Regions from separate parts of the Bacillus sp. ISL-75 genome, predicted to be linked through region 2. Evidence: riboswitches for the same ligand, from Rfam matches in the RefSeq annotation. Region 2 holds a riboswitch; each other region holds the start of a gene.

Region 1 (10,592 bases), on a different contig from region 2:
TTTCCAGTTGTTTGTATTTACTTTTATCAAACGACTTATCGTTCAAGATATCTCAACATTGTTCTACAATGTATTTTGTACACCACTGTTTTAACGATAATTGAGTTTTTTTTTGAAAGATATACCGAATTAATTAAATACCATACATGGACATGGATATACACATTTATAAGCACCTTCCTTCTAATGATGTTCATCCGTTTCCTTATGCAATTGATAAACAGGAATGAAAGATATATTTAAGGAAGAATAGGGCGCAAGAATTGAACAATGATGGACTGTTTCAACAGTCCATTTTTCTTGGTCTTTAATCAGTTAAATGGCAGGTTTGTTCAATAAGAAAGTAGAATATTATGGGTTAATTTGCGGGTGTATTATATATTCATCTTTAATTTATATAATTATGCTAGTCGGTAATTAATTAGGAAAAATAATATTCTAATTAATTTTTCTATTATTTTTAACTAACAGAATTGTTTTATTATTCAGATATGTTATAATAGACCGATCTAAAAAAGAAAAGAGTGTTATAATGCGTAAGCATAAAAAATCATTTGAAGAGTTAATAAAAGAGAATAAGCAAGAATTACTTAAAGATAAACAAGCAATCGAAAAAATTGAAAAGCGTATAGAAAAACGCCATGAGGTTAAAAAGCTAGCTTAATATAGCTAGTTTTTTTATGGCAAGCGAAGCTGTTCGAAAAATTACTTTTACCGGTTCAACAGAGGTAGGTAAGGTACTTGTGAAACAATCTGCAGATACACTTAAGTGTGTTTCAATGGAGATGGGAGGTCATGCACCATTTATATATTTGATGATGCCGACATTGATTTAGCAGTTGAAGGGGCGATAAAAAGTAAATTTACTTCAGCAATCTAACAGACAAGTATGCACGTTCAATTTTGAAAAAGAAAAACATTTGACATTTCTGCCTGAAGTGTTAACATTATCCATGCAGGGAAATCATTACATGACAATTAAATAAATGACGCAATTCCGCTAGAGGTGCCTTTTTAAAGGGCTGAGATTGAAGTACTACTTCGGGACTCTATGAACCTGATCTGGGTAATACCAGCGTAGGGAAGTGGAAAACGGGATATTTGAAGAACGTATGTTTCTATTTCGAATTTTCGACCACTTTCTTACCTAAAGAAAGTGGTTTTTTGTTTTTCACTTTAGGCCTTCGAACTTCGGAATCTGCTTAAAAGGGGGAACGGGTATTTCAACTAGTGTAAAAGATAAAGAGTTACATATTATCTCCAATGGGAGAATGCCAATCGAACAGTTATGTGAAATTGTAAGCGAAATTCATCCATATATAACCGCGATTCATTTGCGGGAAAAACAAAAAACAGCCAAGGAACTTTTCCAAGCCGTCCAACGGTTAACAAATGAAAACATCCCACTATCAAAGATTATCATTAATGACCGAGTCGATGTTGCCTACGTTACAAGGGCTAGAGGAGTTCAATTAGCCTTCCATAGTTTAGATGCAGCGCTTGTGAAAGAAAATTTTCCTCAGCTTTTGCTCGGGAACTCCATCCACTCCTACGAGGAAGGACAACAAGCAAAAGAGAATGGTGCTGATTACGTGCTATATGGCCATGTCTTTCCTTCACAATCAAAACCGGGTAAGACCCCAAAAGGACTAGAGGAATTAGCAAGGCTCACCCAATTAGACATCCCGGTAATAGCCATCGGCGGGATCACACCTGAAAATACGGGGCAGGTACTTCAAGCAGGGTCAAAAGGGATCGCAGTCATGTCAGGAGTTTTAGATGCTCACGATCCATTAGCAGCAGTTAAGGCTTACCTAAATGTATTAAATGGAGATGAACAAAGTGGAAAATTCATTTGATGTGGCCATTATCGGAGGAGGAATTATCGGGTCCTCGATTGCCTATCAGCTCGCAAAAAGGGGAAGAAAAGTCGTCATAATTGAGAAGGAACGAGTCGCTTGCCAAGCGTCCAGTGCGGCTGCCGGAATGTTAGCAGCACAAGCAGAGCTTGAACAAGACGGTCCTTTATTCCAGCTAGCTTTAAAAAGTCAAGCGATGTTTTCAACGCTCGCAAGTGAGTTATTTGAATATACGGGAATTGATATTGAGTATGTGAATAAAGGAATGGTGAAAATTGCCGAAACCGAAGAAATAGCGATTGAAGTAAAAAAACAAGTCACCTTCCAAAAAAAATGGGATCCAACAATAACCTGGCTCGATGCAACGGAAGTTTGTGTGCTGGAACCATCTCTTTCACCAAGTGTAGCTGGAGGGATGTATCTCCCTCAGGATGGGCATGTGCAACCAGCAAAGTTAACACAAGCCTTTGTAAAGTCCGCGGAACATTTTGGTGCCAAAATATATGAAGAGACGGAGGTTCTGTCTTTTGTCTATGAAAACGGTCAAGTTAAAGGGGTAACCACCAGCAAGGGCGTCATCCATTGTGAACAGGTGGTTGTTGCCACTGGAGCTTGGGCGGCGAAATTAATGCAAGAATCAGGAATCGATATTCCTGTGTATCCGGTTAAAGGAGAATGCTTTTCGATTAGAACAGAAAAGCCGATCATCAACGCGACCATTTTCTCCGACAAACGTTGTTATTTAGTACCCAAACGAAATGGGGAAATTTATATAGGTGCGACTGTGATTGAAAATACCTTTGATACTAAGGTAACTCCTGAGGGGATTGCTACATTGATTGAAAGAGCGACTCAATTAGTTCCACAGATTAAGGAGGCAGCATGGGAGCGGGTATGGGCTGGAGTCAGACCGCAGACAGGCGATGGAATCCCATATATGGGCGAACATCCAAGCTGGCGTGGGTTGTTCGTGGCAGCAGGCCATTTTCGAAATGGGATTTTATTAAGCCCGATTACAGGGGAACTAGTTGCGGACCTAGTGTCAGGTAGATTACTAGATCAGGAACTACTCTCTGCTTTTCACCTAGAACGGCACAAAGAAACGGTTAGTTAGGAGGAAAACCATGGAGGTAGTAGTAAATGGCGAGTGGATCCAATTACCAGACCATATCGTATCTGTTTCAGATGTTCTCAATCATTATGACATCCAAGATAAGGTCGTTGTTGTGGAAGTAAACGGTGAAATATTAACCAGGTTAGAGCACCAAAGTACGAGAATATCAGATAAAGATCGAATCGAAATAGTCCATTTTGTAGGAGGCGGTTGACATGTTAAAAATAGGTTCATTATCCTTTCAATCTCGTTTGTTACTTGGTACGGGAAAGTATCCAAGCTTTGAAATCCAAAAGGCAGCAGTGGAAGTGTCGAAAGCTGAAATCCTCACGTTTGCGGTGAGACGTATGAATATTTTTGAACCAAGCCAGCCCAATTTTTTAGAACAGCTCGACACTCAAAAATATAAGCTTCTGCCTAATACTGCTGGAGCAAAAACAGCCGCAGAGGCGGTCCGGATCGCAAAACTAGCGAAAGCTTCAGGACTATGCGATATGATTAAAGTGGAAGTGATTGGCTGCGATCATACCTTGCTTCCTGACCCGATTGAAACCCTTAAAGCAACGGAAGAATTAGTGAAAGAAGGATTTATTGTCCTCCCCTATACATCCGATGACGTGGTTTTAGCTCGAAAGCTCCAAGAAGTGGGCTGTCATGCGGTCATGCCAGGGGCCTCGCCAATTGGTTCCGGTCAAGGGATCATCAATCCTGTTAACCTAGGCTTTATTATCGAGCAAGCTGTCGTACCTGTGATTGTGGATGCTGGTATTGGCTCCCCAGCTGATGCAGCATTGGCAATGGAATTAGGAGCTGATGGGGTGTTATTAAATACGGCTGTTTCAGCAGCAAACGATCCCGTCAAAATGGCTCGAGCCATGAGTTTAGCGATCGAAGCGGGACGATTAGGCTTTGAAGCCGGCCGAATCGAGAAAAAGAGATATGCGACAGCAAGCAGTCCCAAGGAAGGAATGAGTATCGGGTGAATCGTTACTCACGACAAGAACTATTTTCACCGATTGGGAAAGACGGGCAGCAGCTAATTTCTACGAAACATGTACTCATCATCGGAATGGGAGCACTCGGTTCAGGAAGTGCCGAGGCACTTGTCCGTGCTGGAGTAGGGAAACTAACCATTGTGGATCGTGATTATGTCGAATGGTCGAATTTACAGCGACAGCAGCTCTATGCTGAAGAAGATGCCAAAAACCGAATTCCCAAAGTCATCGCAGCCCAAAACCGCTTAACAGCGATTAACTCTTCGGTGCTGATTGAAGCAATCATTGGTGATGCCTCCGTCACCGAGCTTCTTGACTGGGCTCAAAATGTGGATCTGATGATTGATGCAACCGATAATTTCGAAACAAGAATGATCATGAATGATGTAGCACAAAAGGTGGGCATCCCTTGGATTTATGGGGCATGCGTGGGAAGCTACGGAATATCCTACACGATTATTCCAGAAAAAACACCTTGCCTTTCTTGTTTACTTGAAACCGTTCCGCTAGGCGGATTAACCTGTGACACAGCTGGAATTATAAGTCCAGCTGTGAACATGGTCGTTGCGTATCAAATAAGTGAAGCCTTGAAAATTTTGGTCGGGGATGCGGATTCGCTGCGGAACAAACTCGTGTCTTTTGACTTGTGGAAAAATCAACATAGTACGATCCAGGTAGATAAATTGAAAAAAGAAGATTGTCCAACCTGTGGGAAAGAACGATCCTTCCCCTATTTAGCTTTTGAAAATCAAACCAAGACAGCTGTCCTCTGTGGAAGAGATTCTGTTCAGATACGTCCTGCGCTTCCCGCCTTGCGTGACTTAGTAGCGTTAGAAAAATTATTGGCCAATCAAGGGGGAACAGTACAGCGAAATCCGTATCTATTATCTTATACAGTGGATCCGCACCGATTAGTCATTTTTAAAGACGGAAGGGTGTTAGTCCACGGAACCAAGGATATTTCCGAAGCAAAGGCACTATACCATCGATACTTAGGGTAATGACAACCACTTGCGATGAAGTCTTTCCATGAAATGTTACCAAAATTATGCTATGCTTAATTATTATGGAAAGGAGTGATTAGTGGTGGATAAATCAATTCCAGAAATTACACTTAATGATGGGCTTACTTTGCCAGTGATCGGTTTGGGTACATATAAGCTAAGAGGGAATGATGGTGTTCATTCCATCTTAAGCGCAATTGATATGGGGTATAGACTAATAGATTCTGCTTATAACTATGAAAACGAAGGCACGGTTGGTGAGGCTGTTAGACGCAGTTCAGTTCCAAGAGAAAAATTAAAAATTACATCGAAATTGCCCGGTCGCTATCAAACCTATGGCAGGGCGGTTGCGACCATTCAAGAATCGTTATTTCGGGCAAATCTAGATTATTATGATTTATATCTCATTCATTGGCCAAATCCTAAACAGGACATATACGTGGAAGCTTGGGAAGCATTAATTGATGCTAAAAAATGGGGGCTTATTCGTTCGATCGGCGTCTGTAATTTCTTACCTGAACATATAGAGCGTTTAGAAAAAGAAACAGGTGTGAAACCTAGCCTTAACCAAATCGAATTACACCCATTATTCAATCAAGCACCACAAAGAAAATGGCATGAAGAAAATAACATTGCAACGGAATCCTGGAGCCCAATAGCTCGAGCAAATAAAGTTTTACAAAATGATGCCATTCAACAGATTGCCGATCATCATAACAAGTCTATTTCACAAATTATTTTACGTTGGCACTATCAACTTGGGGCGATTGCCATTCCTAAATCATCATCTCCTGCAAGGCAGCTTGAAAATATATCTATTTTTGACTTCTCCCTAGATGAAATAGAAATGAGTATCATATCAGGATTAACTCGCTCTGACGGCAGAATCAACAACCAAGATCCTGCAGAATACGAAGAATTTTAAACCAAATGAACTTGCGGCCTCATCCAATCATAAGAGAGGCCTTATTTGTTTTAATGCAAATATTCTAATATAAGTTAACCATAAAGTTTTAATGATATAACCGGGACTTTTGAACTACCAAATTTTACAGCTATCATCCATTTGGTAGACATGATATATTTCTCTTGTAAGTTCTTAACGGAACTAACGCGTAAGCTTTTATTACAGAGAAGTACTCAAGTGGCTGAAGAGGCGCCCCTGCTAAGGGTGTAGGTCGGGTAACCGGCGCGAGGGTTCAAATCCCTTCTTCTCTGCCATTATATTATGGGGATGTCATAGTATCGACAGGGATAGTTTGAGCTTATATGGCGAGTCGAGGGAATCGTCCTCGTTAAAACGATAAAGCCTAATAACTGGCAAACAAAACAACAACTTCGCTTTCGCTGCCTAATAACAGACGATAGCGGTTCCTCTCTCCATCGTCCATGTGGTAGGGTAAGGGACTCATGTTAAGTGGACTACGCCGAATTCCAACGTCTGAGGATGAAGGAAGAGACTAACCAGACTAGCTGCTTCAATGCCTGTCAGTAGGCTAACGAAGTAAGTGAAATCAATTCTACTGACTACACTCGTAGAAGTATAAGTGCCAATATCTTTGCACACGGGTTCAACTCCCGTCATTTCCACTAAGCAACAAAAAACATCTTGAATTAGATTCATCATCCGATGATCATGTAAATAGGAAGTTAGTATTTTTCCGCAGTAGCTCAGTGGTAGAGCTATCGGCTGTTAACCGATCGGTCGTAGGTTCGAGTCCTACCTGCGGAGTCATAGTCCAACAAAGACGCTAGGAAACGGGTCAGGGCGGGAACGCAGCAGCCATAACTAGTGAAATTGTGTGGGCTATTACATAGGGCAAAACAAAATCGCTAAAAGTCACCTCCAATAACGGATGTGACTTTTTTTATTTCTAAGTAATTTATCCTTATAAAAAACGAAACACTATGATTGTTACTAATGGTACTAAGACGATGAACTAACCGATAGAGTTGCCAAAATTAAGGGTCCAGCCAACGCCGAATCTCTTTTCAACAAAGATGGAGGGATCATTTCTATTGAAATAAAATATGCTTTTGAAATAACCGGTAACAAACTCTCAGATCTAATAAATATTTAGTTATTTACAAGATTCATATAAATGTATATAATCCCTATATAAATACTTGGAATTGATTGGGCGTGAGCATATGAGTATAGGGATTACATTGATGGGTTTACTTGTAGGTTTTTTGGTAGGGTTAACTGGTGTAGGAGGAGCAGCACTGCTAACCCCCGTATTAATTCTAATAGGGGTTAATCCTTCAATTGCTGTTGGTACAGACCTTGTATATAACTCAATTACGAAATTCTTCGGACTTTTTCAACATTGGAGACAAAAAACAGTCAATTTACAGATGGTTAAGTTATTAGCGATAGGAAGTATTCCTAGTGCGGTGGTAGCGATTGGTTCCCTTCATTATTTTGAAGCTTATTACCATAATCAAGAACAGATTATTAGGCATTCCCTCGGATACATCCTGATAGCTGTTTCACTAGCTATCATTATCAGAACCTTTGTGGAGAAAAAATTAAGACCGAATCGTTGGCAATTAAAACCTTTGAAAGAAAAGAAAATGCTAACCATTTTAATTGGCTGCCTTTTTGGGTTTATTGTCGGATTAACTTCTCTAGGCTCAGGTTCATTATTCGCTGTGGCAATGATTTATCTGTATCAAATGAAGACTTCAGAGATGGTTGGTACTGATATTACTCATGCGTTTCTTTTGGTAACCGTTGCAGGATTGCTTCATATTGGTTATGGAAATGTTAACTATATGCTAGTTGGTAATTTACTCATTGGCTCCATTCCAGGCGTATTAATCGGCAGCAGCATTTCTGCTAAGGTCCCGACAAGACCATTAAGAACGGTTGTTGCTGTATTGATCTTTGTAAGTGGACTAAAGCTAATCTAGGATTTGCGAAGAAAAACTAAAATGAAATTTTAAGAGAAAGTCAGCATATATATAAAGTGTACCCGGTGTAAGGGGAATTCTAAAAAAGGTTATGCCACATGGAGAAGATGATTTCTGTATTCAACGAGAACACTGAAAAAGTCCAATATTTATAAAAGGCAGTTGAAAGTTCAATTGAATCGAACTTTCAACTGCCTTTTTATTATTTAAAGAAACAGAAAATTAAAAACAATAAATTTTCTCATTAAATCATAGAATGACTTTATATAATTAATCGATTTTCTGTTGATTTTGAAAAAAAGAAGGTGGACAACCAATGAAAGTTGAGTCTTTTTTATGTGCTGCCCCTCATAAAAGTGTAAGTGAAGATTCAATCGTATTAAATGAAAAGATAAATGTCTATGGGGTTTTTGATGGGGCAACTCCATTATTGCCATTCATAGATGAAAACGGAATGAACGGTGCATATTTAGCATCAAATATATTTAAAGATTATTTCTTTAGACTCTACCGAACGAACCTTTCATTAGTTGAAGGAATCATGGCTGCTAATAGAATGTTGAGAGCACACATGAAAAAATACAAGGTGAATCAGGAAAAATATGAAAATCTTTGGTCAACATGTGCTGCAATTATAAAGATTGAAAAAGACGGAAAGATTTCTTATGCTCAGCTTGGTGATTGTATGATCATTGCTGAGTATCAAAACGGAACCATAAAAGCCTTAACAAGGGATACCGTAAAAGGTATAAGTTATAGAGCGAAAGCATGGCGTGAGGAACTAAGAAAGCAGGGACTTATAATTCCAGTTGAGGAGTATTATCAGGATCGTACTCAACAGCTTATCTTTAATCGTTCATTAGCTAATAAGGAATATGGTTACTCTGTAGCTAATGGAAAAAAAGAAGTTTTTAATTTTATTCAGCATGGTCAAGTAAATATCAGTGAAATCAAAACATTATTAATGATAACAGATGGCCTTTTTCATCCAAACTATTCAATTGAAGAAACATTTAAAAAGATACATACAATCGGTTTACAAGTATATTCTAGTGTCCTAGAACAATATGAGAAAAGGAATAATCTTCGTTCAGATGATAAGACGGGGATCTTGATTAAGCTTATGTGATGAGGAGAAGTCTACATGAAAGTAGAACCGGGAATGATTAAAGATATTAATTTATCGTTTAAAGAACCGCTTATTGCTTTAAAAGATGTCATGTACATCATTGTACACCATACAGAAGAAATAGGTTGGGATATTAAAAAGACGCATAGGTTTCATCGGGATCATCGTCGATGGAGTGGAATAGGATACAATTTTTTTATTGAGGAAAATGGTGAAATTATTAAAGGAAGAGGATACCATGTTGGAGCACACGCATCTTCATTTAATGAAAAATCAATAGGTATTTGTTTAGCTGGAAATTTTGATATTCATACCCCATCAATAGAGCAGCAAAAATCATTGAGTAAACTATGCATTTTCCTAATACAACAATTTAATTTATCAACTACTCACATTCTGGGACATCGTGAATTAAAAGGGGTCACAAAAAGTTGTCCAGGTAAAAACTTTAATATGGGCCAATTCAGAGAATCTATTAAGATGCAGTGGCCAAATTATAAAGATAATGAGTGAAGTTCAAACAAGACACATTATAGATAGAGGAGGACATAAAATGGAAGCAATCGTCTTAGCTGCTGGATATTCCAGCCGAGCGAATGCATTTAAAATGACTTTGCCACTGGGGCAAATGACCGTGTTGGAGCAAACGATATCTAAATTTGAAGGATTATGCAGCAGCGTCATCGTCGTAGCTGGGTTTCAAGCGGAACTCATCCAAGAGGAAATGGTAAAAATCAACAATAAAAATGCCTATTCATTTCAGATCAAGTTTGTTCATAATGAAGACTTTAACCAAGGAATGTTTAGTTCCATTCAAAAGGGCTGTAACGAAGTAACTGAATCAAGCTTCTTTATAACACCCGGAGATTGTCCGCTTGTTAAGAAAGAGACCGTTCAGCTAATAGCAGAACACAAAGGGAACGTCGTTATTCCCAGCTTTCATTATAAAGGCGGTCATCCCATCAAATTATCAAGCGAAGTGAAACAGAAAATTCTCGAAACCAATCCAGAAAGCAATTTGCGTGTGGTCCTGGGCGGTTTCGAAAAAATATACATAAATGTAGATGACCCGGGAGTAATAATGGATGTTGATACGCCGGAGGATTTCCAAAAAGCCATTGATTATTATAAAGGATGATATATTTCGATACAGAATCTAGATTTGATACCTTTAAATGAATTAAAATTATTTTTTATTGAGTAATGTATAAATTTTATAGTTTAAGTTTCTAGAGCATTTCTTTGTATTAGAAATGCTTTTTAACTTTGTCTAAAATTAAAAATTGTTTTACAACAAAAATATAATTAAAAGTAATAAAAAATTATTGAAAAACGATAATAACTGTATTAAAATTCAATTAACAATAAATTTGAGAGGTGCTTTTATGAAAAGAGGAACAACATTATTTTTAAAGATAGCTGATATTCTTATTGGAATTCCGGTTCTTGCTTTGTGTATCTTTTTGGTGCCTGAGATTGGGAATGTTGCAGCAAAATTGCTTCCAGAGTTTGCTTATATAAAATATCTTGTTTCCATCGTTTTTTATGCATCGGCGATTCCTTTTTACTTTGCTT
Region 2 (10,592 bases):
CAGCGGATGTACGTTTAGTTAAAAAAGAAAAAGTGGACGCCGGACTCGTTTCGATTTTAGTAGAAGGAGATGTCGGGGCTGTCCAGGCAGCGGTCGATGCTGGCAAGTATGCTGCTCAAAGTGTCGGGGTGCTGGTAACCGCACATGTGATCCCGCGTCCGGATGAGGAAGTAGGGCAAATGTTGGCACAGACGCCGAAAAAGGGCGAGGAGAAACCAAAACCTGCAAAAAGAGGTCAAAGGGCAAAACAAGATGAGCCTCCAGCACAAACAGAATAATTTTTAAAAGAATGGAGGAAGAAATATGGTTTTCAAACGTAAAAAAATTGCAGTGATTGGTGCAGGATTTACTGGTGCAACAGCGGCGCTGATGATTGCGCAAAAAGAATTAGGAGATGTCATTCTGGTTGATATCCCGTCTCAAAACGATCCGACCAAAGGGAAGGCACTGGATATGCTAGAAGCAAGCCCTGTCCAAGGCTTTAATGCAAATATAACGGGTACCTCAGATTATGCGGATATACAGGATGCTGATTTGGTGTTAATCACTGCAGGGCTGCCGCGGAAACCAGGGATGAGCCGGGATGATTTGGTTTCTACCAATGCAAAAATTATCGAGCAAGTCTCTGAAAATATTAAAAAATATGCGCCGAATAGCTACATTATCGTTTTAAGTAATCCTGTTGATGCGATGACCTATGTTTGCTATAAAACAACAGGGTTTCCTAAAAATAGGATTATCGGTCAGTCCGGAGTCTTAGATACTGCGCGTTTCAACACTTTTGTTGCACAGGAATTGAATGTGTCAGTGGAAGATATTTCGGGTTTTGTCCTTGGCGGGCATGGTGATGATATGGTCCCATTGGTTCGATTCTCTTATGCCGGCGGAATCCCGCTTGATAAAATTCTCCCGCCTCACCGAATTGAAGCGATTGTGGAAAGAACGCGTAAAGGCGGCGGCGAGATTGTCAGTTTGCTAGGTCAAGGCAGTGCCTACTACGCCCCGGCAGCTTCGATGGTCCAAATGGCTGAAGCCATATTAAAAGACAAAAAACGAATCTTGCCATGTATTGCCTATCTGGAAGGGGAATATGGCTATCAGGATTTATATCTAGGGGTTCCAACGGTCCTTGGCGGCGATGGGATTGAAACGGTAATTGAAATTGCGTTAACCCCAGAAGAAAAAACAGCCCTTGATCAATCAGCCCAATCTGTTCGGAATGTTATGTCGATTTTGAAGACACGATAATATTTGGATAATATATCCTGTGAATCCTTCTACAATTCTATATTAAACTAGTAACACCTAGTTTTGGAAATAGTCGTGTATGGGATATGGTTTTACTTTAATATTTCCAGGAGATTAACTTTGAAAGGGGAAGGGTATATGGAGCAGGGAAACAACCATTTACAAAAAGCGCTTAAACCAATTCATCTCTGGGGTATTGCTGTAGGGATGGTCATATCCGGCCAATATTTTGGCTGGAACTATGGTTTTGAATCAGGCGGCACCATTGGCCTCGGCATTGCCGCACTGATTATTATTGTCTTTTATACGACCTTTATTTTTAGTTATTCAGAGCTTTCAACTTCCATCCCTCATGCCGGCGGACCGTCTGCCTACGCTCGAAAGGCAATGGGGCCGTTTATGGGCTTTATAACAGGTTTAGCCTGTTTACTGGAATTCGTATTTGCCCCTCCAGCGATTGCGGTTTCTGTTGGAGCGTATATCAATTTCTTAATCCCAAGTATTAATCCCGTTTATGCAACGGTCGGAATGTTTATTTTATTTATTTTGGTCAACCTAATTGGCGTAAAAGGTGCCGCTATCATTGAGTTAGTGGCAACGGTATTGGCACTGATCGGTCTCTCGATTTATTATGTGGCCGGTTTACCTCATGTTCAATCATCCAATATATTTAATGATATGGCTTTTAGTCATGGCTGGTCCGGTGTTTTGGCAGCGATTCCATTTGCCATTTGGTTCTTCCTTGCGATTGAAGGGGGAGCGATGGCAGCAGAAGAGGTGCGCGACCCGAAGAAGGATATTCCAAAAGGCTTTATTTCCGGTATTTTAACGCTTGGTGTGGCAACGATTTTAACCTTAGTCGTAACGGCAGGACTTGGCGGCGGTACCGGTAAACCGGCGGATTATCCACTTCCACAGGCATTGGAAAGTATTTATGGAGAAGGCAGCTTTATTCCAAAATCAGTTGCCATTATCGGTTTATTTGGTTTAATTGCCAGCTTGCACGGTATTATTATTGGTTATTCCCGTCAAACGTTTGCCCTGGCTCGTGCAGGATACCTGCCTAAGTTTTTGTCTAATCTTTCGAAACGCGGGGTGCCGCATTGGGGCTTGATTGTTCCAGGAGCGATTGGAGTGATCGCAGCAGGCTCAGCAAACTTTGCAAATGCATTGATTATCCTATCCGTTTTTGGTGCGATTACGATGTACTGCTTAAGTATGGTTTCGTTGTTTGTGCTGCGGAAAAAGGAGCCGAATTTGGAAAGACCATTTAAGGTAAGCTATCCTGTGGTACCGGCGATTGCATTAGTATTGGGTGTTTTCTCTTTCTTCTGCGTGGTAAAATACAGTGTGTTAACGACAACTCTTCCATTGTTTGGAGTGGAGCTGCCTTTGGCGGGTGTGATTCTGACGATTTTTGGTGTGGCGATTGTCTACTATTTCTTAGTAGGATCCAAGAAACTTCGTCCAATGTCGGAGGAGTTTGTTTTAATTGAGGATGTGACTTCTGGAGAAACAGGGACAGATGAGAAAATAGGATAACGTTCAATAGAAAAAGATGTTCCATTGGGGTGGGGCATCTTTTTTGTATTAGTTGAAATGATTGGATATAGACGGATCCTCAAATAATGCCCCTGTTCGTATAAGTTATCATGAACGAAACTAGCTCCTTACTCGTAACACCGTAGGTTAACTAGCAAAGTTATTTCGTGCAGGTGAATTAACCTCTGTTTACGTGCCAACAGAAGATGAGAACTGGATGTTTCATGATAGGAAGTATTTGTTAACAAGCATAAATAGATAAAAGCAGTTGGCATTGTCTGCCTTGACTGATATAATAGTAGGATATGAAGTGGAATACGAGTAATGTGGGGGAACCGGTGGTGCCGGTTGAGATTTAGTCCGTGAGACGATGACCCTTGGAACCTGATCTGGTTGATACCGGCGGAGGGAACATATTCTTAAACAATTAATTGTTTGCTGATATGCACTCAGGTTTCTTTACCTGGGTGCTTTATTTTGTTTAAGCAAGTTTTTGCCTTCTAACCAACACTTAGGTTTCACTCTCTTTCATTTGTTTCACTTTCGATTTTATTTTACATATGGGGGATTCTACATGAAGAAATGGCTAGTACTAGTCCTTTCAGTCCTTTTAGTGACTGGATGCAGCAGCAAAAAAGAAACAGAAAACGCAAAAGAAAAAAAACAGCCGCTTAAAAAGGTCTCGATTGTACTGGATTGGACGCCAAATACCAATCATACTGGATTATATGTAGCAAAAGAAAAAGGATTCTTTAAAAAAGAAGGCTTGGATGTGGATATTATCATGCCGGGTGAGACCGGTGCTGACCAACTTGTAGCTTCTGGCAAGGCGCAGTTTGGTGTTGGCTACCAAGAAGCGATTACCCAGGCACGTATTCAAGGGGTACCACTCGTATCGATCGCTGCAGTGATTCAACACAATACATCAGGATTCGCTTCACCAGCTGGCAAACAGATTCAATCTCCGAAAGATTTTCAAGGAAAAACATATGGTGGATGGGGCTCGCCAGTCGAAAAATCTGTCATCACTTCTCTCATGAAAAAGGAAAACGCCGATGCCAATAAGGTGAAAATCGTGAACATGGGTGATACGGACTTTTTTACGGCTGTGAAACGAGACATCGATTTCGCTTGGATTTACTATGGGTGGACTGGTGTAGAAGCAGAGCTTCGTAATGAAAAAATTAATATGGTTTACTTAACAGATTACTCTGACAAACTGGACTACTATACACCTGTTTTAGAAACAAACGAGAAAATGATCAAAGAGGACCCTGAAACGGTTAAGGCGTTCGTAAATGCCGCTGCCAAGGGGTATGAATTTGCCATTAAAAACCCTGATCAAGCGGCAGATATCCTGATTAAAGCAGCACCGGATTTAGATCCAAAGCTTGTAAAGAAGAGTCAAGAATGGTTGTCTCCAAAATATCAGGATGATGCAAAGGAATGGGGAATTCAAAAGCAAGAGGTTTGGGAAAATTATGCCCAATGGATGTATGATAATAAGCTTCTCGACAAGAAACTAGATGCGAAAAAAGCATTTACAAATGAATTTTTACCAAAATACTAGGGGGTAGTAAAACATGGCGAATTCATTAATCAGCATTCAAATCATACCGAAAACAAAGGATGGAGAAGACGTCATTCCATACGTTGATGAAGCCATTAAAGTCATTGCTGAATCTGGTGTGAAATATGAGGTACACCCGTTAGAAACAACCATGGAAGGCGAACTGCACGAATTATTTACTGTGATTTCAAAAATGAATGAACGAATGATTGAAATGGGAAGCAAAAATGTCATTTCTCAAGTAAAAATCCTTTATCAGCCAACAGGTATTTCCATGGATGACTTAACGGAGAAATATCGATCATGAGGAAGAATCTTGTAAAAGGGTGGAGACCGATTTTGGTTCTCCTCCTTTTGTTTGTCATTTGGGAGATTGTCGTTAAAATAGCAGAAGTGCCGGAATGGCTTCTTCCGCCGCCATCAAAGATTTTCACAGAGGCCATTGCCGGTTGGCGTGATTTTTATCCAGATGTGTTTTCAACGGTTAAAATTTCACTATTTGGATTTGTAGTTGGAGCATTCATTGGACTGGCGGTCGCCGTTTTATTCCATCTGGTGCCTGTTTTAAGGGATTCTTTCTATCCATTATTGATTTTATCGCAAAATGTTCCCATTATCGTTCTGGCTCCACTGTTGGTGATTTGGTTTGGGTTTGGCTTATTGCCCAAAATGATTGTCATCACCCTTGTTTGTTTCTTTCCCATTACAGTGGCCGCCTTAGATGGATTTAGCCAAACCCCTTCAGAGTTGAAGCATTATATGAGGATGGCAGGTGCATCCAAAACACAGCTTTTTTGGAAATTGGAGCTGCCGTTTTCGTTGCCCTCGATTTTTTCAGGCTTTAAGGTTTCTGCCACGTATAGTGTAATGGGTGCCGTTATTTCTGAATGGCTTGGTGCTAAGCAGGGGATTGGTGTCTTTATGACATTCGCATCGTCGTCTTTTCGAACGGACCGGGTGTTCGTTGCCATTTTTACCATCATGTTCTTAAGCCTCTTATTTTTCTTTTTAATCGTTTTTATGGAGCGAAGAGTGGTTCGATGGCAGCAGAAAGGGGATGAGAAAAAATGAGCTATCTTCGTTTTCAAAACGTTTCGAAACGTTTCGGGCAAAATGAAGTACTGAATGACCTTGATTTTTCCATTAATAAAGATGAATTTGTTTCTATTATTGGCCCTTCAGGTAGTGGGAAAAGCACCATTTTCAATTTAATAGGAGGAATTCTTTCACCAGATGAAGGGGAGATCCTATTAGACAACCAGTGCGTTAATGGAAAGCGTGGTTTTATTAGCTATATGCCTCAAACTTCTTCTCTTTTCCCGTGGAGGACGATACTTGAAAATGTCCTTCTTGGCCAAGAGCTTCAGGGAAAAAAAGACGTAAAAGCAGCACGAGAAATGCTGGCGATTGCAGGACTCTCTGATTATGAAAACGCCTATCCTCACATGCTATCTGGAGGAATGAAGCAGCGGGCTGCTTTTATCCGTGCCTTATTGAGCCCGCAAGAGGTGATCTGTCTTGATGAGCCTTTTTCAGCATTAGATGAGCTAACCCGATTTGAAATGCAGAAATGGTTATTGGAAATGTGGGAATCACATCGAAGGACGATTCTTTTTATTACTCATCATATTGAGGAAGCACTGTTTCTATCCGATCGAGTGATGATGCTGTCTGGTAAGCAAGCAAAGGTCGTTTCAAACATAGAGGTTCCATTTGAAAGGCCGCGGCACGAAGGTATTCTACTAGATGAAAGCTTTATTCAACGGAAAAGGGATGTATATTACCAATTAGTAGGTGAAATCAAATGAACATGATCGACGCTCATATACATTTGGATCGCTATCAGGATGAGGAAATCAAACGGATTGTATTGGATTCAGCCCATATCGAAGCCTTGATTTCTGTATCCTTTCATTTGGATTCCAGTAAAAGAAACCTTTTGCTTTCACAAAAATATCAAAAGGTAAAACCTGCATTTGGCTACCATCCAGAACAAGCATTGCCTTCTGAAAACGAGCTAAACGTGCTGCTAAATTGGATGGACGACCACCGTGACGAGATGATTGCTGTAGGAGAGGTGGGGCTGCCATACTACTTAAGGCAAGAGCAGGGGATATCGATTGCTCCTTATTTTGAAGTATTAGAAGTGTTTATAAGTAAGGCGAAAATATGGGACAAACCGATTGTTCTTCATGCTGTTTACGATGATGCGCCTCTCGTTTGTGACCTTCTCGAAAAATATTCTGTTTCCAAAGCGCATTTTCATTGGTTTAAAGGGGATCAGAATACAATAGACCGAATGATAAGAAACGGCTACCATATTTCTATTACCCCGGATGTGGTGTATGAACAAGAAATCCAGCAGCTTGTCAGCGTCTATCCTCTCGAGCTTATGATGGTTGAAACAGATGGTCCTTGGCCATTTGAAGGTCTATTTGCAGGGAAAATGACCCATCCGAATATGATGGAGGAATCCATAAGGAAAATCGCACTGCTCAAGAAGCTTTCCGCTGCGGAAGTTTCAGATGTCTTACATCAAAACACAAAAGGGTTTTATCAATTAACATCTTGAAGCTGCCGATCAAACATTGGCAGCCTTTCTTAGTGTACTAACGAAGCACTTTAGTTTAAGTACAAAATTTTACAATAATTCTGTTGGATTCAACCATAATGGTTACCTTCATGTTCATGAAATTGCTAATGTTACCAAGGAAATTGCCTTCCATCTTTGAAATACCCTCCATAGGTCCTTCAGGTCCAATATAAAGTTGTCAAGGCTTTTAAGTACTAGTAAATTCAATCCCTTTATATTCAAAAATAGTAACTCTATTTAATAATGGAATATTATAATGAGTATTTTCAGAAAATAAAGGATATTTCGAATTGATGTAGAATTAAACAAAGGAAAAAAAGATGTTTAAAACAGTTTGATTCCAGAACTAAAGGATTATTAAGGGGGCATATATGGTATTGGAAAAATCAATAAGAGAAATAATTAACGGATATAGGGAAAAAGAATTTTCTCCTGTAGAAATCCTCGAGGAGTATGTGAAACAAATAAAAACTCATAACCCAAAACTTAATGCTTTTATTACAGTTAATGAAGAAAAAGCCTTTGACCAAGCTGTAATTTCAGAAAGGAGAATATTGGAAGGAGGAGATATAAGAATTCTTGAGGGCATACCAATTTCTTACAAGGATAACATTGATACTAAAGGGATATTAACAACGAGCGGTTCTGTTATTCATAAAAATCGAATTCCTGCAAGTAATGCAAGTGTTGTTGAAGCTCTTAATTCTGAAGGTGCTGTGAACATTGGAAAAACCAATATGTATGAATTTGCATTTGGTATTACCTCAAAAAATTCCTTTTTCGGTGATATTAAGAATCCTTGGAATGACAATGTTACAGCTGGCGGTTCAAGTGGTGGTTCAGCAGTTGCCGTTGCAGCTAATCTTTGTATGGGGTCAATCGGCACCGATACTGCAGGTTCCATTCGAGTACCTTCTTCGTGCTGTGGTGTGATAGGGTTAAAACCAACATATGATTTAGTAAATATGAGAGGTATAATGCCATTATCCAATTCCCTCGATCATACAGGTCCAATTGCTCGAAATGTTGAAGATTTAGCTATCATGATGGAGGCTATCACAAAGAAAACATTCACGAATAATTGTATTTCTGACATAAGAGGAATGAGAATTGGGGTTCCTAAGCAGTACTTTTATGAAAGGATAGATAATGATGTTTTGAGTTTCTATAAGAATGCATTAAATACTTTTGAAAGGTTAGGAGCAATAATAGTAGAACTTGAAATTCCGAATTTCGATGATCCAAGAAAAATTGCACATGTATTAGCTACCTCCGAAGTTGGTTATTTCCATAGTGAATTAATTAAGTTATCGCTATCCCAATATAGTGAGGAAGCAATAAACACATTTGATAAGAGTAAATCTATTTCCGCCCACTCATACATTGATGGCTTAAACAAAAGAGCACAAATGACTAGAGATATAAGCAAACTTTTTGACCTTGTTGATATTTTAGTAACTCCAACTATGCCTATAGGGCCACCAGACATAGGGATTAAAGAGTTCTTGTTAGCTGGAGAGATGGAATCGATCGATGAATGCATGATTCGATATACTTGTTTATTTAATATAACGGGCCTTCCTGCGCTTTCCATTCCTTGCGGTTTATCACATGGATCCGTTCCAGTTGGTCTGCAATTAATAGCAAATCATCATAGAGAGGACCTTTTGATAAGGAATGCGCATTCATATGAACAAGCCATGTTATTGGATTTTTATAAAATAAGGGAAAAAATCGTAAAAAATTAAGCGAGAAAGTGTAATAAATTAAAACATTACAGATTTATATTGTTTAAATATGATATTTAATTTTTAAATTTTTTAGAATATTCAGTATTGACATAGATAGTTTTCAAGTTTAATATATTGTTTATAAGGAATGCGTATTCAATGCTAGCTAGCAGCTTATATTTTTTTTGAAATAAATCTAAATAGAGTAAAAGAAATATATGAATGCGGATTCAAATGAAAAAATCAGCAGTAAGTAGTTAAATAGGTTCTCCAATGGAGTTTTTTAGAATCTTCGCGCAGATAAAAAATAGAAAATATTTTTTGTGAATGCGGATTCATAAAAAAATCTAATCAAAAGGTAATTTTTATGATTGAATGCGGATTCAAAACAAATCTTGTAACAATAATAAAAAACTTTTTGAAATACCACCACACCACAGAAACTACACAATAATCCTTCAAACAGCCTTCAGATAATTTTACGTCAAGATATTTCATCCAGTTAAGTTGAAAAAATACAGTACTTAACAAACTCCAGACCCCAGCAAATCATTTAGCTTATTAATAATGATCTACCGTATGTGCACTTTTATTAAAGGTCTAAAATTATTAATAGCTCAATGTCATATACAAAACATTTTTTACAAGAAATGATGTACCTAAAAAAATTTAAGTCAACCTATTAAAAGAGAGGAATGTGCAAATGAGTATAAAAAAAGGATTTCGTTTTTTCGCTGTTCTCTTAATGCTAGTAACCCTTATTATTTCTGGATGTAGTAATTCAGAATCTTCAAACGGCGAAACCAAACCGAGTGCAGATTCTTTGAAGGGGAAAACAGTGAAAGTATTACTTTCAGCTGGCGGTGTTGGCCAATTTAACGCATGGAAGCAAAGATCCAAAGAATTTACGAAAAAAACGGGCATTAAAGTAAAATTTATTGAAACTCCTTATGAAAACCTTTTAGAAGACATCACCACAGACGGTATTGCAAATGGTGGGGCGTACGATTTAGTTGCACACCTTGATTCCATGGGTTCTTCTATTTCACAGTTTGTAGAACCTCTTGATAACTATGTAAAAAGGGACAATATTGATTTAAATCGTTGGCCAAAAGCAGCGATTGATCTATCCACATTTGATGGTAAGATTCAGAGTTTGCCGGTAAGGGCTCACGTTCAAATGCTGTTTTATCGTAAAGATATCTTTCGAAAATTAAACATTCAACCTCCTACCACTTGGAAAGAGTTTGAGGAAGCAAGTAAAAAAATTACCGACAACACTGACTTATCTGGTGTCGTTCCGTACTATGCTGCAGGTAATAATGGTCAAAACCTATTTATGTGGACAGCTTATTTATGGAGTAATGGCGGTGACATTTTTGATAAAGATATGAAACCAACATTTGCATCCAAGGAAGGTGTAGAGGCTACGCAACGCTATATTGATCTTCTTGTAAAAGATAAAGTGGCACCGCCGGGTTCTGTAACCTTTGGTGAACAAGATTCTCGTACATTCTTTAAACAAGGTAAGGCTGCCATGTGGTTAGGCTGGTGGTGGGTGTTCTCTGAATTCAACAGCAAAGAATCAGCTGCTCCAGAAGTTGCAGGAAATGTAGGGTTTGCCCCTGTTCCCGGATGGGAAGGGAAAGATAGCAAAGCAAACGTTTCATCTTTCCCATTGGCAATGATGAAGGGGTCTAAAAATAAAGAAGCTGCATGGGAAGTTTTGAAGTGGATTGCAGAGCCTCAGGAAGAACTTGATATTGTAATGAAGACGGTTAAAAATGAAGTCCCGGCTGAAGTGCAATCTACCGTAATCACACAAACTGAGAACCTCCGAAATAAGGAACTTAATAGTTTAAGCGATGGGTTTTATGATGTGGCAGCTGATAATTTTGAGAATTCTCGT
Region 3 (10,592 bases), on a different contig from region 2:
TCAACATGTTCGGTGCGGAGTAAAATCTCGCCATCCTTGAGCGGTTTGGTTTTTTTCAGATTAGCAAGTTTAATAGAAAGAGGATGCGCGTCATTTCGAACCACTTCCTCCCACTTTTCTGGAAACAACTTAGGGCGCCAAATACCCGCTTCTTTCATTTCATTTTTAAAATTCAGGAGCATTTCTTTCGGCTGACCATCTCCGATAATACTCCCATACTCATTCAGGATAATGACTCGATCCATCCATTCGATGCAGCCATCTAGGACATGTTCGACAAATACCATCGTATGGTTTGTCTTTTGGGCTAATTGATTCAATAAAACAAATATCTCATTCCGGCCTGCAGGATCTAGCTGGGCTGTTGGTTCATCAAAGAAGATGACTTCTGGTTCTAATGCCAGTAAACAAGCTAACGCCAATCGTTGTTTCATCCCACCTGAAAGAGTTTCAATGGGTGTTTTCTTATCGACCATCAGCCCTACTTTATCCATCAACTCAGCTATGATGGGGTCCATTTCGTTGCGCGGAATCGATCGGTTTTCGAGACTAAACGCAATTTCTTCATCGACATGAAGCATGCAAAATTGCGAATCAGGATCTTGAAACATCACACCGGCATCTTTCCTGCAGAATACTTCGCCACTTACCTCTGCCTCCAAATGCTCAGGGATAATACCTGAAAGAGCGGAAATCAACGTCGATTTCCCGCTCCCACTAGGCCCTAATATTAATACTTTCTCGCCTTGATTGATGGATAAAGTAATATGACTGAGTATTTTTTCAGAGCGATTATAAAATCGAATCGAAAGATCCTTACATCCCAGAAACATGTCCATCGACGTTTTCCCTTTTCCTTTTTTCCTTCATCAGTTCATATTGTTCTAACACACCTGTTTTTGCAAGTGCATCAACAATGACCTTCGCTAACAGTCCACCGAGAATTATTCCGCTGATAACATGAATTCCTAATGTTGTAAAAAATACTTTCATCGAGTAATAACCTAAACCGTTGGCGATTAAGTTATAAATCATGCTGCCAATCGCAGCAAAAGCCCCTGATAGCATTAAAGTAAATAGGTTATAACGTTTATATCCGAATATTGCGAATGCGATTTCTGCACCAATCCCTTGAAAAACACCTACTAAAAGGGCAGACAAACCAAAATGACTTCCAGTTAATAACTCTACTGCGGCCGCTGCAACCTCTGCAATAAGCGCTGCTCCCGGTTTTTGAATAATATACGCCACTATTGGACTAGCAATCACCCAAATTCCAAACATAAAACCTGCACCCACCGGTCCGACAAGAGCGGAAATGGGAATCCAAAGCGTCGACCATCCTAAATAGATCACTCCACAAGCGACCGCTAGAATCACAGCAAGAACGACTTCTTTCATTTTCCAAGTCATCATTTCACTACCTCCATTTTCACAGGCCATTCTTCAAGTTTATAGGCCATATCCCAAAACATATATTCCAGCTGACAACTGATTAAGAAATGATCCTTCATCTTTTCCTTTTCTCTCTCTGTTGCTGTCTTTGCCCACTCATCAAGACGGGCACAAAATTTCGTGGTAATCGAATCGGTACGATTTCCATAAAAACTGATCCAATCATAAAAGGGATGAGAACGATCAGGATTGACCTCCGTTAATAATCTTTTCCCAATTTCCCAATACGTCCACGGACATGGCAACAACACAGCTAAAATTTCCCCTAATGTACCTTCGTGCGCAACGGTAAGCATATGACGCGTGTAATGAAGAGCCGAGGGAGATAACGGATATCCTTGTAATTCCTCGTAGGGAACACCAGCTACTTGACAAAAGTTATTATGAGGATGGATTTCACTGTTTAAGATAAAAGAAATCTGCGTATTAAACATATCCATTTCTTCACGATTCTCACACTTCGAAACCGCTATACCATAGATGCGAATAAACGAATTCAAATACTCAAAGTCCTGTTTAACATAATGAATCAATTGTTCCTTTTGTAATTCCCCATTAGCTATCCCTTGCACAAAAGGATGTTCAAAAATTGCATCGAAAATAGGATCTGCTTCTTTTCTTAACTCTGCTGAAAAACTCATAAAATTTTGCCCCCTTATTGGTTTTAATGGAAAGACACTAGTAGGGGGCGGCTGAATTTTCAAGCACGAAAAAACCGCCCCAAAAATGGAGCGGCTGAATAATTATATCTATCCATACACGAACTCCACTTTCCTACGCTAGTATGAACTAGATCAGGTTCAAAGGGTCCAAGATAACTCTCGTCTCAGCCAAAAAACGGCTCCCCTAGTGGTCTTCCTATTAATTTAACCTTCACTCTACACTCGATGGTTAATCTTGTCAATCAATTAAAATCTTAATTATAAAAATAAACCAAATGAATTATAGATGCACAGAAACTTGAAGGTATTTCCAATTATTATCCAGAAAATGTCGTAAATTTCTAGAATGATACAGAATCGCTGATAAAACGCTAGAAACGCTGATAAAAGTTCGACTTCCGCTGATAAAATGGCCCAATTCGCTGATATCTCCCAAAAATCCGCTGATAAACTACTCCCCGGAACTAAATTTCCCCACTCAAGCTCCCTCATTTGCCATAAAATAAAGAAAAAAAGGAGAAGTGCGTGAACACTTCTCCCCCTCTAACACCCTATCAATCTATGACAAATTTCGGGGCGTGACAGGCACAAAATTAAGATAACATCAAAAGCAACTTTCCTTCCTTAGCATTCGTTCTTAATCGAATCGTTGCGATAAAAGAGGGCGTTCTTTCTTTTGATGACGCCATGGTTTTACACTCCTTTTTGATTTTCTATTTACTGTTTTACAACATCAAGCGTGGTTCCGCCAACAGTGGAAATAAAATAGCTATTGGTCCATAGAGAAGGAATTCTACTTTTTAACCATGGGAATTCGCTGCATAAGTAACGAGAACTTCTTCCTTTCATCATTCTTATTAGTTTATTAATTCCAAATTGAGGATCACATTCAACAAGTAGATGAACATGATCTGGCATAATTTCCATTTCGATTACTTCAGATTTTGTCTCTTCTGCAACCTCTAATAGAATAGATTTAAGTCTTTCATCTACTCCATCCACCAATACACTTCTTCTATATTTAGGGCACCAAACCACATTGTATTTGCATGAATATACTACATTATTATTACTTTTCTTTTATATTGAATTAGACTTTTCATATCCTTATTATATCAAATATTTCCAACTAATGCCAATTTAAAAGAACACTTGTTCTTAAAAAATATAATAAATAAACAACCTAACCCCATTCATAAATGAAGGGGCTTGCGGTTGTTTGTTTTGGTCAATTCGGATCGTTTCTTCCGGGATTGGCAGTCCGCAATCAGCAATCACGATGGTATCCGTATGACCAAGCCTTGAAAGGACCTCGGAAATGTGACTATTTAATATGCCGTTTTTCTTCATAATTCTTCCTTCCTTTCCCGTAAAAACGTCTGAACCTCTTCCATCGTCGGCATGCCGCCTTGGGCTCCAAGCTTGGTAACCGAAAGGGCCGCAACCGCCGTCGCAAACTGGCAGGCCTCCGCCAAAGACGCCTCTTGACTGATTGAATACGCGAATCCACCATTAAAGGAATCCCCTGCACCCGTCGTATCCACAACATCTACTTTAAAACTAGGAATCTCCACTTTTTCCTCTTGAAAAAAAGTAATCCCCTTTGAACCTCTGGTAATAATACATTTCTTTAGCATCGCTTGCCGCTCTTGCTCCGTCCATTCGACCGAATCAAAGAGTAATTGTTGTTCATACTCATTCGGAGTAAGATAATCGACCTTTTCTAGCAATTCCTCCGAAAGCGGCTGAATCGGTGCAGGATTCAAGACAACCTTTACCTGATGCTTGTGGGCAAGCTCGACTGCTTTTTCGACACTTTCAAGTGGTATTTCGAGCTGCAGCAACAAGATATCACTTTTTGCAATCACTTCCTCAAACGATGCAACAAACGCAGGCGTCACATGATAATTCGCACCTGGAATTACAATAATCTGATTCTCTCCATTCGAGATGGTAATCGCGGCGATTCCTGTCGAGGTATCTGTAACCGGTTCCACATTGTCTACATTGACACCCTGCTCTTTCAAATGCTTCAATAAGTCCTGGCCAAATAAATCCTGGCCGACACAGCCAATCATCGTCACATCCGCGCCTAATCTTGCAGCGGCCACGGCCTGATTAGCGCCCTTTCCTCCAGGAATCGTATGAAAGGATTCCCCCATCAACGTTTCCCCAAGGATCGGTACTCGATGGGTACTCGTCACTAAATCCATATTGATACTGCCGATGACAGTTATTTTTCTATTTTTCAAATGTTATCACTCCTAAGCCCTTGTAGATTGGCCTTTCATTAATGAAACTTCAAACAGATGATCAAGCTTTGGAACGGTCTTTCCTTCAATCAGTTTTAGCAACAGCTCACCGGCTGTAGAGCCCAATTCATAAATTGGCTGAGCCATCGTCGTGATTTCAGGACTGGTTAATTGGCTCAGCTGGATCCCATCAAAACCGATTAACGAGAGATCGTCTGGTACCCGAATCCCCAGCTTTCTGGCCGCCTTTAAGACGCCAACTGCCATATAGTCGTTCCCTGCAAAGATCCCATCAATATCAGGATTCGTAATCAGTAACCTCGTGGCCGCCTCTGTTGTCTGCTCCACATGATAATTTCCATCCACCACTAAATCTGGATGAAACCACGGTTCGTTCTCCACCTCAGCTAAGTAGCCTTTATACCGTTCATCCGCATTACTAATGTCGTGCGGACCGCGAATATGGGCAATCTTTTTGCAGCCAATCTTCTTCAAATACTGAACCGCTTGCCTTGCGCCTTCCAAATTGTTAACGGAAACGGAGGGGAGATCACTACTGATTGGCCTGTCTAACGCCACGATTGGGATGTCTTTATTTTTAATATGCTTAGGCGTCAATGTACTCGTGACAATAATAATTCCATCCACATATTTCTGCTTCATGACATCCAAATACATGATTTCCTTTTCCACTTGCCCATCCGAATTACAGAGGATCAATGTATATTCCTGACTGCTCATCACATCTTCGATCGCTCTTGCCACTTCAGGAAAGAACGGGTTCTTAATATCTGGAACAATCAGGGCAATCGTCTTCGACTGTTTCTTAAAAAGACTTCTGGCCACCTCATTCGGCACGTAATTTAATTCAGAAATAGCGAGCAGAACCTTCTTTCTGGTTTCCTCGTTGATATATCCTTTATTATTTAAAACTCTAGAAACAGTGGCAACAGACACGTTTGCTATAGCTGCTACATCCTTAATCGTGCTCATGCTGTTCACTCACTTCCTTTAATGAAAAATTTCTCATTTATTTTATGTAACCCGTTACATATTCCTGTAAAAAAAGAGGTGGAAACCATTTTGTGTAACCCGTTACACACTCTAGTAAAAAAAAGGTGGTCCCATTTCATGTAACCCGTTACACATACTTGTAAAAAAAGGTTGGTAACCATACTGTAATCTAAATTTGTGTAACCCGTTACACACTGGTCAAAAAAATATCGAGCAACCTTTTTGTAATCGCTTGCATTTACAAGTTTATTTTAGGGGCTATTATATTTGAAGTCAATACTTTTCTTATTAATTATTTTACAATAATTTAATTATTAAGTTTTTCAAGTAAATAGAACGATAGATTCCCTTCCTTATTGTCTTGCCAATCTGAACACCAATTACTTTCGACAAATATCGGGCGGTGCCTGTGTCACCGAAAAAAAGCGCTTGCATTATTAAAATGTTATATTATAATGCTTGTATACAAGTATACTCCTTAAGAGAAGGTGAATTTTATGGCTGAATCAAAGGAATTTCTTTATCCTGAAAAATGGCTTTCAAAAGCTTCAGCTGGTGATCGTGTAACATCCGAGCTTAGAATGCGTATTATTTCGGGCATGATTGTAAGCGGTGCTATCCTATCTGAAAATAAATTAGCTGCCGATTTTGGTGTGAGCCGCTCACCCATTCGTGAAGCGTTAAGAATACTTGCATCTGAAAATATCATCCGATTAGAAAGAATGGGTGCGGTTGTCATAGGTTTAACAGAAAAAGAATATGCAGAAATTTATGATGTACGTTTACTCATTGAAACGTTTGTGTTTGAACGGCTAGTAAGGATGGACACGAATGAATTAGTAATGGAACTTAATAAAATACTAGAAATGATGAAAATTGCCATAAAATACCGAGATGCTGATGAGTTTTCCTATCAGGATGTCCTATTCCACGAAACAATTATTCGGTCGATCAATCATTCCTACATCCTGATGATCTGGGAAAATTTAAAGCCTGTGATGGAAAGCTTGATTGTTCTATCCATGCGCAGTCGTTTTAAAGAAAAGTATGAAGACTTTACACGGATCATCAATAATCATCAACTGTATATTGATGCGATCAAAGCAAAAGATCGAGAGCTCATGATTAAGTCGTTACATGAAAACTTTGATGATGTTCAAGAGAAAGTTGAAGACTTATATATGTCCCAACAGATGCTTTCAAAAGGATGAAAAAATCTGATAAACTCAAAAAAATCAGAAAAAAAATATAATAATTTCTTAATTAATTTAAGCTGAAATATATATAGCCAATTCAATGGCTTAGTATATTTCAGCTTTTCTTTACAACATAAAAACCTCGTTTTTAGCCTGACCCTGTCCGAATGGGACCTGGATTCAAGCTTTAACTTTTAAATGAAATGGTTCAGGGAAATTAATGTGAAAACTGCACCTATTAATGATACTTCTCCGCAACATATCTAAATGAGGTTTTTACATTTACACAAAATCCTCCTCAATTGCCATTTAAAATTAAAAAAACTTTATCCACCTACCCCCAAAATCTTTAAATGATTATCTAAGTGTTTGAAGATGGTCATTTTTTGTCGAAAAATCCGCCCGCGAGATTGTAGGATAACTTTCAGGTAACATTTTTTACAAATTCAACTGTATAAAATCAATCTATTACAATAGAATGATACATTTTTCAACACTACACCTATAGGAGGAGTCAAAGTGAATCGTGTTTTTAGGTGGATTGTTAGATCATTATTTGCACCCGTTACAGGAAATGCAGGAGCGGTTGCAAGTACACTTGGTTTTTTCATGGGGTTTTTCCCTTTAGATAGTTTTAGAATTCCATTATTGCTTGTTCTTTCACTTTTGTTGCGTCTTAATATCATTGCCTTATTTCTTGGAACGTTGATTCCCCTTTTTATACCAAAGATGAATCATTTACCCTTCCTGGATATGCGTGTATTGGAGGATTACTGGTTATTTTCTACCCTGCAGTCTAAAATACAACTTTCACAAACTTTTGTCTCAGGGGTCCTAGGAGGCTTGATTGGACTTGTCTGCTACTTTATTTTCCACTGGTTTTACAATTTAGGTCTGAAAAAGAGGGAGAGAAATCAAGAACATGTTTTTCTTGATCCAGCCAAAAGACGCTGGTCCATTATCAAACGAATGAGTGCAGGCTTCATGGTTTTAATTATTTTAGTATCGACAATTTTTATTGAAAGTCTTAATACGAACCCAGAATTTCCTGAACTACAATTGAAAAGCGCAGTAAAGAGTGGAATCGAGCCGATTAATAAAAGTTTCAGTGCAGAACAACTTGCCACTCAGTTTCAAAAATCGAGTCCTTCCCCTCTTATTCAAAAAAATATCGTGCAATCACACAAAAAACAAGAAGTGTATGGTTTTTACGTCGATTGGGACAAAAACAGCCATACTTCTTTTAAAAAGAATAGCGATTCGATTACAACATTAGTGCCGGGGTGGATGCAGCTTACACCTGGTCTTACCCTAAAAACCAGCACGGACAAGTCCATTATTGCAGAGGCCAAAGCCCATAATATAAAGATTCTCCCATTAGTGAATAATTTTAGTAATAATAAATGGGATGGCGAAGCTCTTCATCGCTTATTTATTACTCCCGGTGCTGAAGATCTTTTTATTAAAAAGATGTTGGATTATGTGAGAACAAATGACTTTGACGGAATTAATATAGACTTTGAAGATATCCATCCAAAGGACAAAGATGATTTCACTCATTTTATCGATAAAGTTTATGAGGCGTTTCATCCACATGGTCTGATGGTCACATTGGATGTTCCACCGAATAACATTAGTTTTAACTATACTTCTTTAGCAACGAATGTTGATCGCATGATTGTCATGCTCTATGACCAGCACCATTCGATGAGTAAACCTGGACCTGTGGCTTCGTCTGATTGGGTAAAAGAGAACTTGAACCGGCTCCAAATTCCTTCTGAAAAATTGATTGTGAGTTTGGGAAGCTTCGGTTACGACTGGGAAGAAAACTCCCATCAGCCCGCAGATACGGTTGCTTTCGGCGATATCATGGACTTAGGAATTGGGACCAACCTCCAAATCCAATGGAATAAACAAATAGGCAACCCTTATGTACGCTACAAAAGAAACGGAAAAAACCATGTTGTTTGGTTTTTAGATGCAGCTTCATTTTATAATCAAATGAAGCTAGCGATAGATCACGGTTCAAGAGGAATAGCGGTTTGGCGTCTCGGTTCTGAAGATCCTTCGATTTGGAATTACCTGAATAAACCAAAGGAAATAACCGATCCATCCCATGCCCTTCAAACCTTGGTCAGCCCTAAGCCTGTTCACTATACAGGTGCTGGAGAGATTTTAAAAGTTGCCTCTCCATCAGAAAAAGGAAAAAGAACGATTCAATTGGATTCACATGGGTTGATTCAAACCGAAACCTATACTAAATTACCAAAGCCTTCTGAGGTCGTTCGGTATGGCAAACCGAAACGTAAGGAAATCGTCCTTACCTTTGATGACGGTCCGGATCCAACCTATACACCACAAATATTGGACATTTTGGACAAGAATCACATAAAAGGGAGCTTCTTTATCATTGGAGAGAACGCGCTGCAGCATCCAGAACTGGTTAACAAGATGTATAAAGAGGGTCACGAAATTGGTAACCATACCTTTACCCATCCGGATGTTGCATCGATCACACCATTTCAAACGAGAATGGAGCTAAATGCAAATCAGCGATTATTTCAAGAAATTACCGGTCATTCGATGACTCTTTTCCGTCCGCCGTATGTGGCTAATGCGGAACCGAGCACAAAGAGCGAACTGGAGCCAATATTGCGAGCACAGGATATGGGTTATACCATGGTCGGTGAATTAATTGACTCAGACGATTGGCAAAGACTTTCTAGTGATGAAATTGTGAAACGGGTATTGAATCAGCTGCCTGAAGGAAATGTGATTTTGATGCACGATGCTGGCGGTGACCGCTCCAACACGGTAGAAGCTTTGCCCACGATTATTAAAGAACTCAAACAGCGCGGCTATACTTTTACCACCATCGCTGATCTAACTGGAAAAAGTGATAGTCAGATTATGCCCCCTGTTAAGGACAGCCCTTATTTGGTCTATGACAAGGCTGTATTCATGGTGCTACAAGGCTGGCACTTAGGATTAAGCTTCCTGTTCTACTCAGCGATCCTGTTAGGAATCTTACGACTGGCTATCTTCGTTTTCCTTTCAAGGAAGCAGGTAAAAAGGTATAAGGAGACCGTGATCGACCCTAGCTTTACCCCTTTTGTCAGCGTCGTGATTGCTGCCTATAACGAGGAAAAAGTAATTTGTAAAACAGTAGATTCTATTTTATCGAGCGACTACCCCGCTTTTGAGGTACTGATTATCGACGACGGATCAAAGGATGATACGGCAGTGGTCGTTCAAGAAACTTATGCAAAACATCCTCTCGTAAAATTAATTAAAAAAACCAATGGAGGAAAATCTTCCGCCGTTAATCTAGGGTTTAAAGAAGCAAACGGGGAAATCGTGGTGGCTCTTGACGCTGATACACTCATCGCGGAAAATGCCATTTCATTGCTTGTTAACCATTTTAAAAATGAAAAGGTTGCTGCGGTTTCAGGGAATGTAAAGGTCGGCAATAAGGGGAACCTCCTTACAAACTGGCAGCATATCGAATACGTGACAGGCTTTAACCTTGAGAGAAGGGCTTTTGCCGCTCTCAATTGCATTACGGTTGTACCAGGTGCGATCGGTGCATGGAGAAAGACGGCGGTAGAAGAAGCAGGATACTTTCAAGAGGATACACTGGCAGAGGATACCGATATCACGCTTACCCTATTACGCCAAGGGAAAAAGATTGAATTTGAAGAAAAGGCCTATGCCTTTACAGAAGTGCCGGAAGATATTAAAAGTCTGGCAAAACAGCGTTACCGATGGGTTTATGGTACCTTACAATGCTTATGGAAACATCGGGAGGCTTTATTCAATAAAAAACATAACTCATTAGGATTTATCGCCCTTCCAAATATGTGGCTTTTCCAATATATTTATCAAACCATATCGCCTATTGCAGATATCTTGTTTATTTTAGCTCTGTTTAACCCACACCCTGAAAGAGCTGCGATTGGATTTATTCTTTTTTACTTGCTGGATTTCTTAACTTCTCTCTATGCGTTTCGCTT

The links. Region 2 has a riboswitch for thiamine pyrophosphate ahead of J7E63_RS16935 (ABC transporter substrate-binding protein). Riboswitches for the same ligand answer to the same signal wherever they lie in the genome.
Region 1: another riboswitch for thiamine pyrophosphate. It lies ahead of tenI (thiazole tautomerase TenI); the one in region 2 lies ahead of J7E63_RS16935 (ABC transporter substrate-binding protein).
Region 3: another riboswitch for thiamine pyrophosphate. It lies ahead of tenA (thiaminase II); the one in region 2 lies ahead of J7E63_RS16935 (ABC transporter substrate-binding protein).

What each region holds. Positions count from the first base shown of each region.
Region 1 is NZ_JAGGQX010000072.1:5,272-15,863, reverse strand. Features, by position in the region: gene J7E63_RS29885 (CBO0543 family protein) at 1-243, shown strand, start outside; gene J7E63_RS26060 (FbpB family small basic protein) at 533-664, shown strand; partial or broken gene J7E63_RS26055 (aldehyde dehydrogenase family protein) at 666-874, shown strand; TPP riboswitch at 993-1,101, shown strand; gene tenI (thiazole tautomerase TenI) at 1,197-1,859, shown strand; gene thiO (glycine oxidase ThiO) at 1,834-2,973, shown strand; gene thiS (sulfur carrier protein ThiS) at 2,984-3,187, shown strand; gene J7E63_RS26035 (thiazole synthase) at 3,189-3,956, shown strand; gene J7E63_RS26030 (thiazole biosynthesis adenylyltransferase ThiF) at 3,953-4,969, shown strand; gene J7E63_RS26025 (aldo/keto reductase) at 5,055-5,897, shown strand; tRNA gene J7E63_RS26020 (tRNA-Ser) at 6,103-6,193, shown strand; RNA gene ssrA (transfer-messenger RNA) at 6,203-6,565, shown strand; tRNA gene J7E63_RS26010 (tRNA-Asn) at 6,633-6,704, shown strand; RNA gene ffs (signal recognition particle sRNA small type) at 6,704-6,789, shown strand; partial or broken gene J7E63_RS29880 (DUF5808 domain-containing protein) at 6,913-7,017, opposite strand; gene J7E63_RS26000 (sulfite exporter TauE/SafE family protein) at 7,124-7,888, shown strand; gene J7E63_RS25995 (protein phosphatase 2C domain-containing protein) at 8,205-9,017, shown strand; gene J7E63_RS25990 (peptidoglycan recognition protein family protein) at 9,033-9,530, shown strand; gene J7E63_RS25985 (nucleotidyltransferase family protein) at 9,571-10,155, shown strand; gene J7E63_RS25980 (DUF2975 domain-containing protein) at 10,403-10,592, shown strand, end outside.
Region 2 is NZ_JAGGQX010000038.1:211,009-221,600, reverse strand. Features, by position in the region: gene J7E63_RS16950 (BMC domain-containing protein) at 1-278, shown strand, start outside; gene mdh (malate dehydrogenase) at 304-1,248, shown strand; gene eat (ethanolamine permease) at 1,387-2,790, shown strand; TPP riboswitch at 3,109-3,218, shown strand; gene J7E63_RS16935 (ABC transporter substrate-binding protein) at 3,365-4,360, shown strand; gene J7E63_RS16930 (thiamine-binding protein) at 4,374-4,667, shown strand; gene J7E63_RS16925 (ABC transporter permease) at 4,664-5,431, shown strand; gene J7E63_RS16920 (ABC transporter ATP-binding protein) at 5,428-6,168, shown strand; gene J7E63_RS16915 (TatD family hydrolase) at 6,165-6,932, shown strand; gene J7E63_RS16910 (amidase) at 7,331-8,701, shown strand; gene J7E63_RS16905 (ABC transporter substrate-binding protein) at 9,387-10,592, shown strand, end outside.
Region 3 is NZ_JAGGQX010000017.1:7,540-18,131, reverse strand. Features, by position in the region: gene J7E63_RS07315 (ABC transporter ATP-binding protein) at 1-839, opposite strand, end outside; gene J7E63_RS07310 (ECF transporter S component) at 817-1,413, opposite strand; gene tenA (thiaminase II) at 1,413-2,096, opposite strand; TPP riboswitch at 2,210-2,313, opposite strand; partial or broken gene tnpA (IS200/IS605 family transposase) at 2,835-3,194, opposite strand; partial or broken gene J7E63_RS07295 (RbsD/FucU domain-containing protein) at 3,297-3,467, opposite strand; gene rbsK (ribokinase) at 3,464-4,369, opposite strand; gene J7E63_RS07285 (LacI family DNA-binding transcriptional regulator) at 4,382-5,362, opposite strand; gene J7E63_RS07280 (GntR family transcriptional regulator) at 5,881-6,594, shown strand; gene J7E63_RS07275 (polysaccharide deacetylase family protein) at 7,099-10,592, shown strand, end outside.